DNA from 3 places in the Roseateles sp. 22389 genome. Region 1 is predicted to be linked to each of the others. Evidence: predicted binding sites of a transcription regulator. Region 1 holds the regulator's gene; each other region holds the start of a gene.

Region 1 (2,263 bases):
TTCCTTCGTTCCAGCGGAGCTTGCGGCGCAGCGTGGCGTAGTAGGACCAGCCGCGCGGATGCAGGAAGGGCGCGCGGTGCTGGGAGCGGCGCACGGTGATGCAGTCGCCGTGCAGCAGCGAGGCCAGGGATTGCATATCGAAGTTCACCGAGGCGTCGCGGCCGGCGACGATGGTCAGGCGCACCTCGCCGCTGTCGGGCAGGACGATGGGGCGGTTGGAGAGCGCGTGGGACGCGATCGGCAGCAGCACCCAGCCGGCGATGCCGGGGTGGAGGATGGGGCCGCCGGCGGACAGCGCGTAGGCGGTGGAGCCGGTGGGGGTGCCGACGATGACGCCGTCGGCGCGCATGTTGGCGACGAACTCGTCGCCGACGTCCACGCGCAGCTCGACCATGGCGGCGGTGGCGCCGCGGGAGACGACGACGTCGTTCAGGGCCACGCCGGAGAAGATCTGCTCGCCGTCGCGGAAGACGGCGCCTTCGAGCAGGGAGCGGTGCTCGATCTCGAAGTCGCCGGCGAGGATGGGGGCGAGGGCGTCGCGGAACTGGTCGGCGGAGATGTCGGTGATGAAGCCCAGGCGGCCCTGGTTGATGCCGACGAGGGGGAGGCCGTAGCGGGCGACCTGGCGGGCGAAGCCGAGCATGGTGCCGTCGCCGCCGACGACGATGGCCAGGTCGCACTGGGTGCCGAGTTCGGCGTGGGTCAATGCGGGGAAGGCGGTGATGCCGGTGCTGTCGGCGGTTTCCTGTTCGAGGGAAACATCCAATCCCTGGGAGGCGACAAAATCGGCAATCTCTTCCAGGATGGGCCGGATGCCCCGGGACTGGGGTTTTCCGACGATGGCCACGTGACGGAAGCGCTTGGACATAGCGCGGAATTACACCACAGCGAGGTGGCGGGGCCGGGGGCTGGGAAGGGGTGCCGCTGGTGGCTTCACTAGAATGAAAAACATGCTCGACGACCGCGCGAAAACACTGCTGAAGGCTCTGGTGGAGCGGTACATCGCCGACGGCCAGCCGGTGGGCTCCCGCACGCTGTCGAAGGCGTCGGGGCTGGAGCTGAGCCCGGCGACGATCCGCAACGTGATGGCCGACCTGGAGGAGCTGGGCCTGATTGCCAGCCCGCACACCAGCGCGGGGCGGATTCCGACGGCGCGGGGTTACCGGCTGTTCGTGGACACGCTGCTGACGGCCAAGCCGGGGATGCCGCGCGAGGCGGGGTCCTTCGAAAGCCAGCTGCTGCCGGATCAACCGCAACGGGTGATCGCGAACGCGGCGCAGCTGCTGAGCAGCCTGTCGAGTTTCGTGGGGGTGGTGACGTCGCCGCGCAAGACGGCGGTGTTCCACCACATCGAGTTCCTGCGGCTGGGCGAGCGCCGGGTGCTGGTGATCATGGTGTCGCCGGACGGGGACGTGCAGAACCGGCTGGTGTTCACGGCGCAGGACCTGTCGCAGTCGGACCTGACGGAGGCGAGCAACCGGCTGAACGCGCATTACGCGGGGCTGAGCCTGGACGTGGTGCGGGACCGCCTGCGGCTGGAGGTGGATCAACTGCGCGGGGAGATCGCCAAGCTGATGAGCGCGGCGGTGGACGTGGGCCAGCAGGGGCTGCAGGAGCACGAGCCGATGATCATTTCCGGCGAGCGCAACTTGCTGACGGTGCAGGACTTCAGCCACGACATGGGCAGCCTGCGCAGGATGTTCGACCTCTTCGAGCAGAAGACGCAGCTGATGCGGCTGCTGGATGTGTCCTCGCGCGCGGAGGGGGTGCGGATCTACATCGGCGGCGAGAGCCAGGTGGTGCCGGTGGAGGAGCTGTCCATCGTGTCGGCGCCGTATGAGGTCGATGGGGAGGTGGTCGGGACGCTGGGGGTCATCGGCCCGACGCGGATGGCCTACGACCGGATGATCGAGATCGTCGACATCACGTCGAGGATGGTGAGCAATGCGTTGTCGCAGAAGTAGCGGCGATGGCTCGGCGGGAGTGCGCTAGCGCACCGTTAGAATCCGCCGCTCCGGTGCAAGGCCGGAGCACGCGAATCCGCCAGGGTTCGTATATGCGCATTACCCCCAGGGGGCCGTTAGCTCAGTTGGTTAGAGCAGAGGACTCATAATCCTTTGGTCACAGGTTCAAGTCCTGTACGGCCTACCAAGAATTTCCAAGTCTAATCAACGACTTGCGTGATGCGCGTCGTGCCGATTCAGGCCGGAAACTGGCGCAAAAACGGACTTTGGCACAAAAGTGGCACAGTCCAAGACTTGCG
Region 2 (2,263 bases), on a different contig from region 1:
GGCGTGTTCATCACCGTCGACCCCGAGCGGGACAAGCCGGAACTGCTCAAGGCCTACCTGGAGAGCTTCGACCCGGGCTTCGTCGCGCTGCGCGGCTCGCCCGAGCAGCTCAAGGACGTGGCCAAGGAGTTCAAGATCTACTACGCCAAGGTCCCCGGCAAGACGCCCGACAGCTACACGATGGACCACACCGCCGCGAGCTTCCTGTTCGACCCGCAGGGGCGGGTGCGGGTGTTCTCCCGGTATGGCGCGGGGGCGACGGCGCTGATGTCGGACATCAAGGCGCTGATCGCCGGCCAGTGAGCGCCACCCCGCAATGAGAAAGGCCCCGCATTGCGGGGCCTTCTTCGTGGTGCTGGCGACGGTCGCCAGCGGGCGGCCGTCAGGAGGGCTCAGGCGGTCTCGGCGACCATCGCCTTGCGCATCTTCTTCATCGCCGCGACCTCGATCTGGCGGATGCGCTCGGCGGAGACGCCGTATTCGGCGGCCAGTTCATGCAGCGTCATGCCGCCCGAGCCGTCGTCGTTCACCTTCAGCCAGCGCTCCTCGACGATGCGGCGGCTGCGCGGATCCAGCACCTCCAGCGCCTGCTGCAGGCCGTCGCTGGCCAGGCGGTCGCGGGAGCGCGACTCGATCACGCGGGTCGGTTCCTGCGTGTCGTCCGCCAGGTAGGCGATCGGCGCGAAGGTCTCGCCGTCATCGTCGGTCTGCGGCTCCAGGGCCACGTCGCCGCCGGACAGGCGCGTCTCCATCTCCAGCACGTCCTCGCGCTTGACGTTGAGCTCCTCCGCCACGCGGGCGATCTCGCTTTCGGTCAGCGACGCGCGCTGCTGGTTCTCGGCGCCTTCCTTCAGCGCATGCTTCATCGAGCGCAGGTTGAAGAACAGCTTGCGCTGCGCCTTGGTCGTCGCGACCTTGACCATGCGCCAGTTCTTCAGGATGTACTCGTGGATCTCGGCCTTGATCCAGTGCATGGCGTACGACACCAGGCGCACGTTCTGGTCCGGGTCGAAGCGCTTGACCGCCTTCATCAGGCCGACGTTGCCTTCCTGGATCAGGTCGCCCTGCGGCAGCCCGTAGCCCAGGTACTGGCGCGAGATCGACACCACCAGGCGCAGGTGCGACAGCACCAGCCGGCCGGCCGCTTCCACGTCGCCCTTTTCCTTCAGGCGCGTGGCGTAGTCCTTTTCTTCCTCGGCCGTCAGCAGCGGGACGCGGTTGATCGCCGTGATGTACGCATCCAGGTTGCCGAGCGACGGCACCAGGGACCAGGGATCGCGCACCTTCAATGCAAGGCTGTTGGACATGTGTTCGTTTCTCCTGTCTCGGGCCGGTCTTCCGGCCCGATGGCTGGGGATATTAGCACTCATGGGCGGCGAGTGCTAAAGCTCCCAAAAACAGGTCAGTCCGGGAAGGGCTACCTGCTCAAATCAGTGTGGACTTGCCGTCTTAGGACCGACTTAAGTCATTGATTTGCCGAAGAAACCGGCAGCAGGAAGCTGAAAGTGGCCCCCTTGTCCGGTGCGCTGTCCACCTGGAGCTGGCTGTCCATCAGCGCGAGCAGGCGCTGCGTGATGACCAGCCCGATCCCGGTGCCCTCGATGGCGCCGACCTCCCGGCCCAGGCGGTTGAAGGGCTGGAAGAGCTGCGTCTTCTGGGCGTCGCTCAGGCCGGGGCCGGTGTCGGCGACGCTCAGTTCGACCATCGAGTCTCCGACCCGCCGGGCGCGGAGCCACACCTGCCCGCCGGGACGGTTGTACTTGACCGCGTTGCTGAGCAGGTTGGTCAGCACCTGCTTGAGCCGGGTGGCGTCGGCGCGCAGCTCGCAGGCGTCGGAGTCCAGTTCGACCTCGATCGACACCCCCAGCCGCCGCCGCTGCGACTCGACCATCGCCAGGCTGTCCGCCGCGATCGGCTCCAGGTCGAGGTGCTCGATCCGCACGCGCAACTGGCCGGCGTCGAGCCGCGACAGGTCCAGCGTGTCGTCGATCATCTGCAGCAGATGCCAGCCCGACTGCTGGATCTGCGCCAGCCAGCCGCGCTGCCGGGGGCTGAGGATGGGGTCGTGGTCCGCCTCGAGCAGCTGGGCGAATCCCAGCATCGCGTTCAGCGGCGTGCGCAGCTCGTGGCTCATGCGCGAGAGGAACTCGTTCTTGGCGCGGTTGGCGGCGAGCTCGGCCTCATGCACGCGCTCCAGTTCCGCCAGCCGCAACTGCTCGCCGATGTCCTCGACGACGCCCAGCAGCCGGTAGGGCTGGCCCTG
Region 3 (2,263 bases), on a different contig from region 1:
GCCGTTCACGCTGCTGGGCACGGTCTCGGCGAGCGAGGTGCTGACCTACAGCGACGCGCCACCCGGCGGCGTCTGGTTCTACCAGGTCACCGCGCAGGGCAACGGCGTGAGCGCCAGTTCGCCGGCGGTGCGGGCCGTGATGCCGGGCGAGGACCGCTTGTCGTTGCCGCTGAACGGCCGGAACGGCACGGAGACCTTCGGCGCGCTGCTGGGCGCCGACGGCAACCGAAGCGTCATCGAGGGCAAGCTGCTGGACGGCGCGGCCTGGGGCGACGGACGCCGGGAGGACAAGGCCATCGTCTTCGACGGCAAGAAGGCGGGCCTGCAGTTGCCCGCCGGGATCTTCAGCGGGCTCGAGGACTTCACGGTGTCGCTGTGGGCGTATGCGAATGCGCTGCGCTGGGACACCTGCCTGTTCTTCGCCGGGAACGACGCTTTCTCCTATATGTGCATCGCGCCCCAGAGCGGCCGGGGCGGGCTGCGATTCGCCATCGCCGGCGCGACCCACAACGACTCGCAAGGCATGGAGGCGCCGGGGCCCTTGCCCATCCGGCGCTGGGCTCATGTGGCGGTGACGCTCCGGGCGGGCACCGGGCGGCTCTACCTCGACGGCGTGGAGGTGGCGAGGGCCGACGACATCCTGCTGTCGCCGCGGCAGGTCGGTGACCAGGTCACCTTCCTGGGTCGCAACTGGGCGCATCCGTCCTTCAACGGCCGCATCCAGGACTTCCGCGTCCAGGTGGGCGCGCTGAGCGCGGCGGAGATCGCGGCGCTGGCGAAGTGACACCGCCCTTGAAAGCGCCAAGCCCGTCCATATAATCTCCCTGCTAGCACTCGCATCGGTCGAGTGCTAACAAGCCCCACGACGTCCCTCGCGGGGCTTACTTCTTGTGGGGGTTGGCCAGTGCGAGAACCGCACGGCGGGCCCTTGAAGCAAGTCCGCACAGTCAAGGAGATCTGATGAAACTGCGTCCTCTGCACGATCGCGTGATCGTTAAGCGCCTGGAAAACGAAACCAAGACGGCCTCCGGCATCGTCATCCCCGACAACGCCGCCGAGAAGCCCGACCAGGGCGAGGTGCTGGCCGTCGGCCCGGGCAAGCGCAACGACAAGGGTGAATTCATCGCCCTGAACGTCGCCGTCGGCGACCGCGTGCTGTTCGGCAAGTACAGCGGCCAGACCGTCAAGGTCGACGGCGAAGAGCTGCTCGTGATGCGCGAAGAGGATCTGTTTGCGGTCATCGCCAAGTAATCGGCGACCACCCTCACAGACCCCATTCATCTAGATAGAGATTCGGAGAGATACACATGGCAGCAAAAGACGTTGTCTTCGGCGGCGAAGCCCGTGCCCGCATGGTCGAAGGCGTGAACATCCTGGCCAACGCGGTCAAGGTCACGCTGGGTCCCAAGGGCCGTAACGTGGTGCTGGAGCGCTCGTTCGGCGCCCCCACCGTCACCAAGGACGGTGTCTCGGTCGCCAAGGAGATCGAGCTCAAGGACAAGCTGCAGAACATGGGCGCCCAGATGGTCAAGGAAGTCGCTTCCAAGACCTCGGACAACGCCGGTGACGGCACCACCACCGCCACCGTGCTGGCCCAGGCCATCGTGCGCGAAGGCATGAAGTACGTGGCCGCCGGCATGAACCCGATGGACCTCAAGCGCGGCATCGACAAGGCCGTCGCCGCCCTGGTCGAGCAGCTGAAGAAGGCCTCCAAGGCCACCACCACGTCCAAGGAAATCGCCCAGGTCGGCACGATCTCGGCCAACTCCGATGACTCGATCGGCAAGATCATCGCCGACGCGATGGACAAGGTCGGCAAGGAAGGCGTGATCACCGTCGAGGACGGCAAGTCGCTGGCCAACGAGCTGGACGTCGTCGAAGGCATGCAGTTCGACCGCGGCTACCTGTCGCCCTACTTCATCAACAACCCGGAGAAGCAGTCGGCGATCCTGGACAACCCCTTCGTCCTGCTCTACGACAAGAAGATCTCCAACATCCGCGACCTGCTGCCGACGCTGGAAGCCGTCGCCAAGGCCGGCCGTCCGCTGCTGATCATCGCGGAAGAAGTCGACGGCGAAGCGCTGGCGACCCTGGTGGTCAACACCATCCGCGGCATCCTGAAGGTCGTCGCCGTGAAGGCCCCGGGCTTCGGCGACCGCCGCAAGGCCATGCTGGAAGACATCGCCATCCTGACCGGCGGCAAGGTCATCGCCGAGGAAGTCGGCCTGTCGCTGGAGAAGGTCACGCTGGCTGACCTGGGCCA

The links. The regulator HrcA, encoded in region 1, represses chaperone genes, less so after heat shock. The targets are predictions, from matches to a motif close to TTAGCACTCNNNNNNNNNGAGTGCTAA.
Region 2: the regulator HrcA is predicted to act here: its motif matches at 1,360-1,386, upstream of rpoH (RNA polymerase sigma factor RpoH).
Region 3: the regulator HrcA is predicted to act here: its motif matches at 828-854, upstream of groES (co-chaperone GroES).

Annotation. Positions count from the first base shown of each region.
Region 1 is NZ_JBQEOF010000012.1:34,914-37,176, reverse strand. Features, by position in the region: gene ACTJKJ_RS17095 (NAD kinase) at 1-868, opposite strand, end outside; gene hrcA (heat-inducible transcriptional repressor HrcA) at 951-1,964, shown strand; tRNA gene ACTJKJ_RS17085 (tRNA-Ile) at 2,075-2,151, shown strand.
Region 2 is NZ_JBQEOF010000001.1:252,029-254,291, forward strand. Features, by position in the region: gene ACTJKJ_RS01110 (SCO family protein) at 1-303, shown strand, start outside; gene rpoH (RNA polymerase sigma factor RpoH) at 393-1,307, opposite strand; gene ACTJKJ_RS01120 (CHASE domain-containing protein) at 1,466-2,263, opposite strand, start outside.
Region 3 is NZ_JBQEOF010000003.1:66,353-68,615, forward strand. Features, by position in the region: gene ACTJKJ_RS05310 (LamG-like jellyroll fold domain-containing protein) at 1-784, shown strand, start outside; gene groES (co-chaperone GroES) at 961-1,251, shown strand; gene groL (chaperonin GroEL) at 1,308-2,263, shown strand, end outside.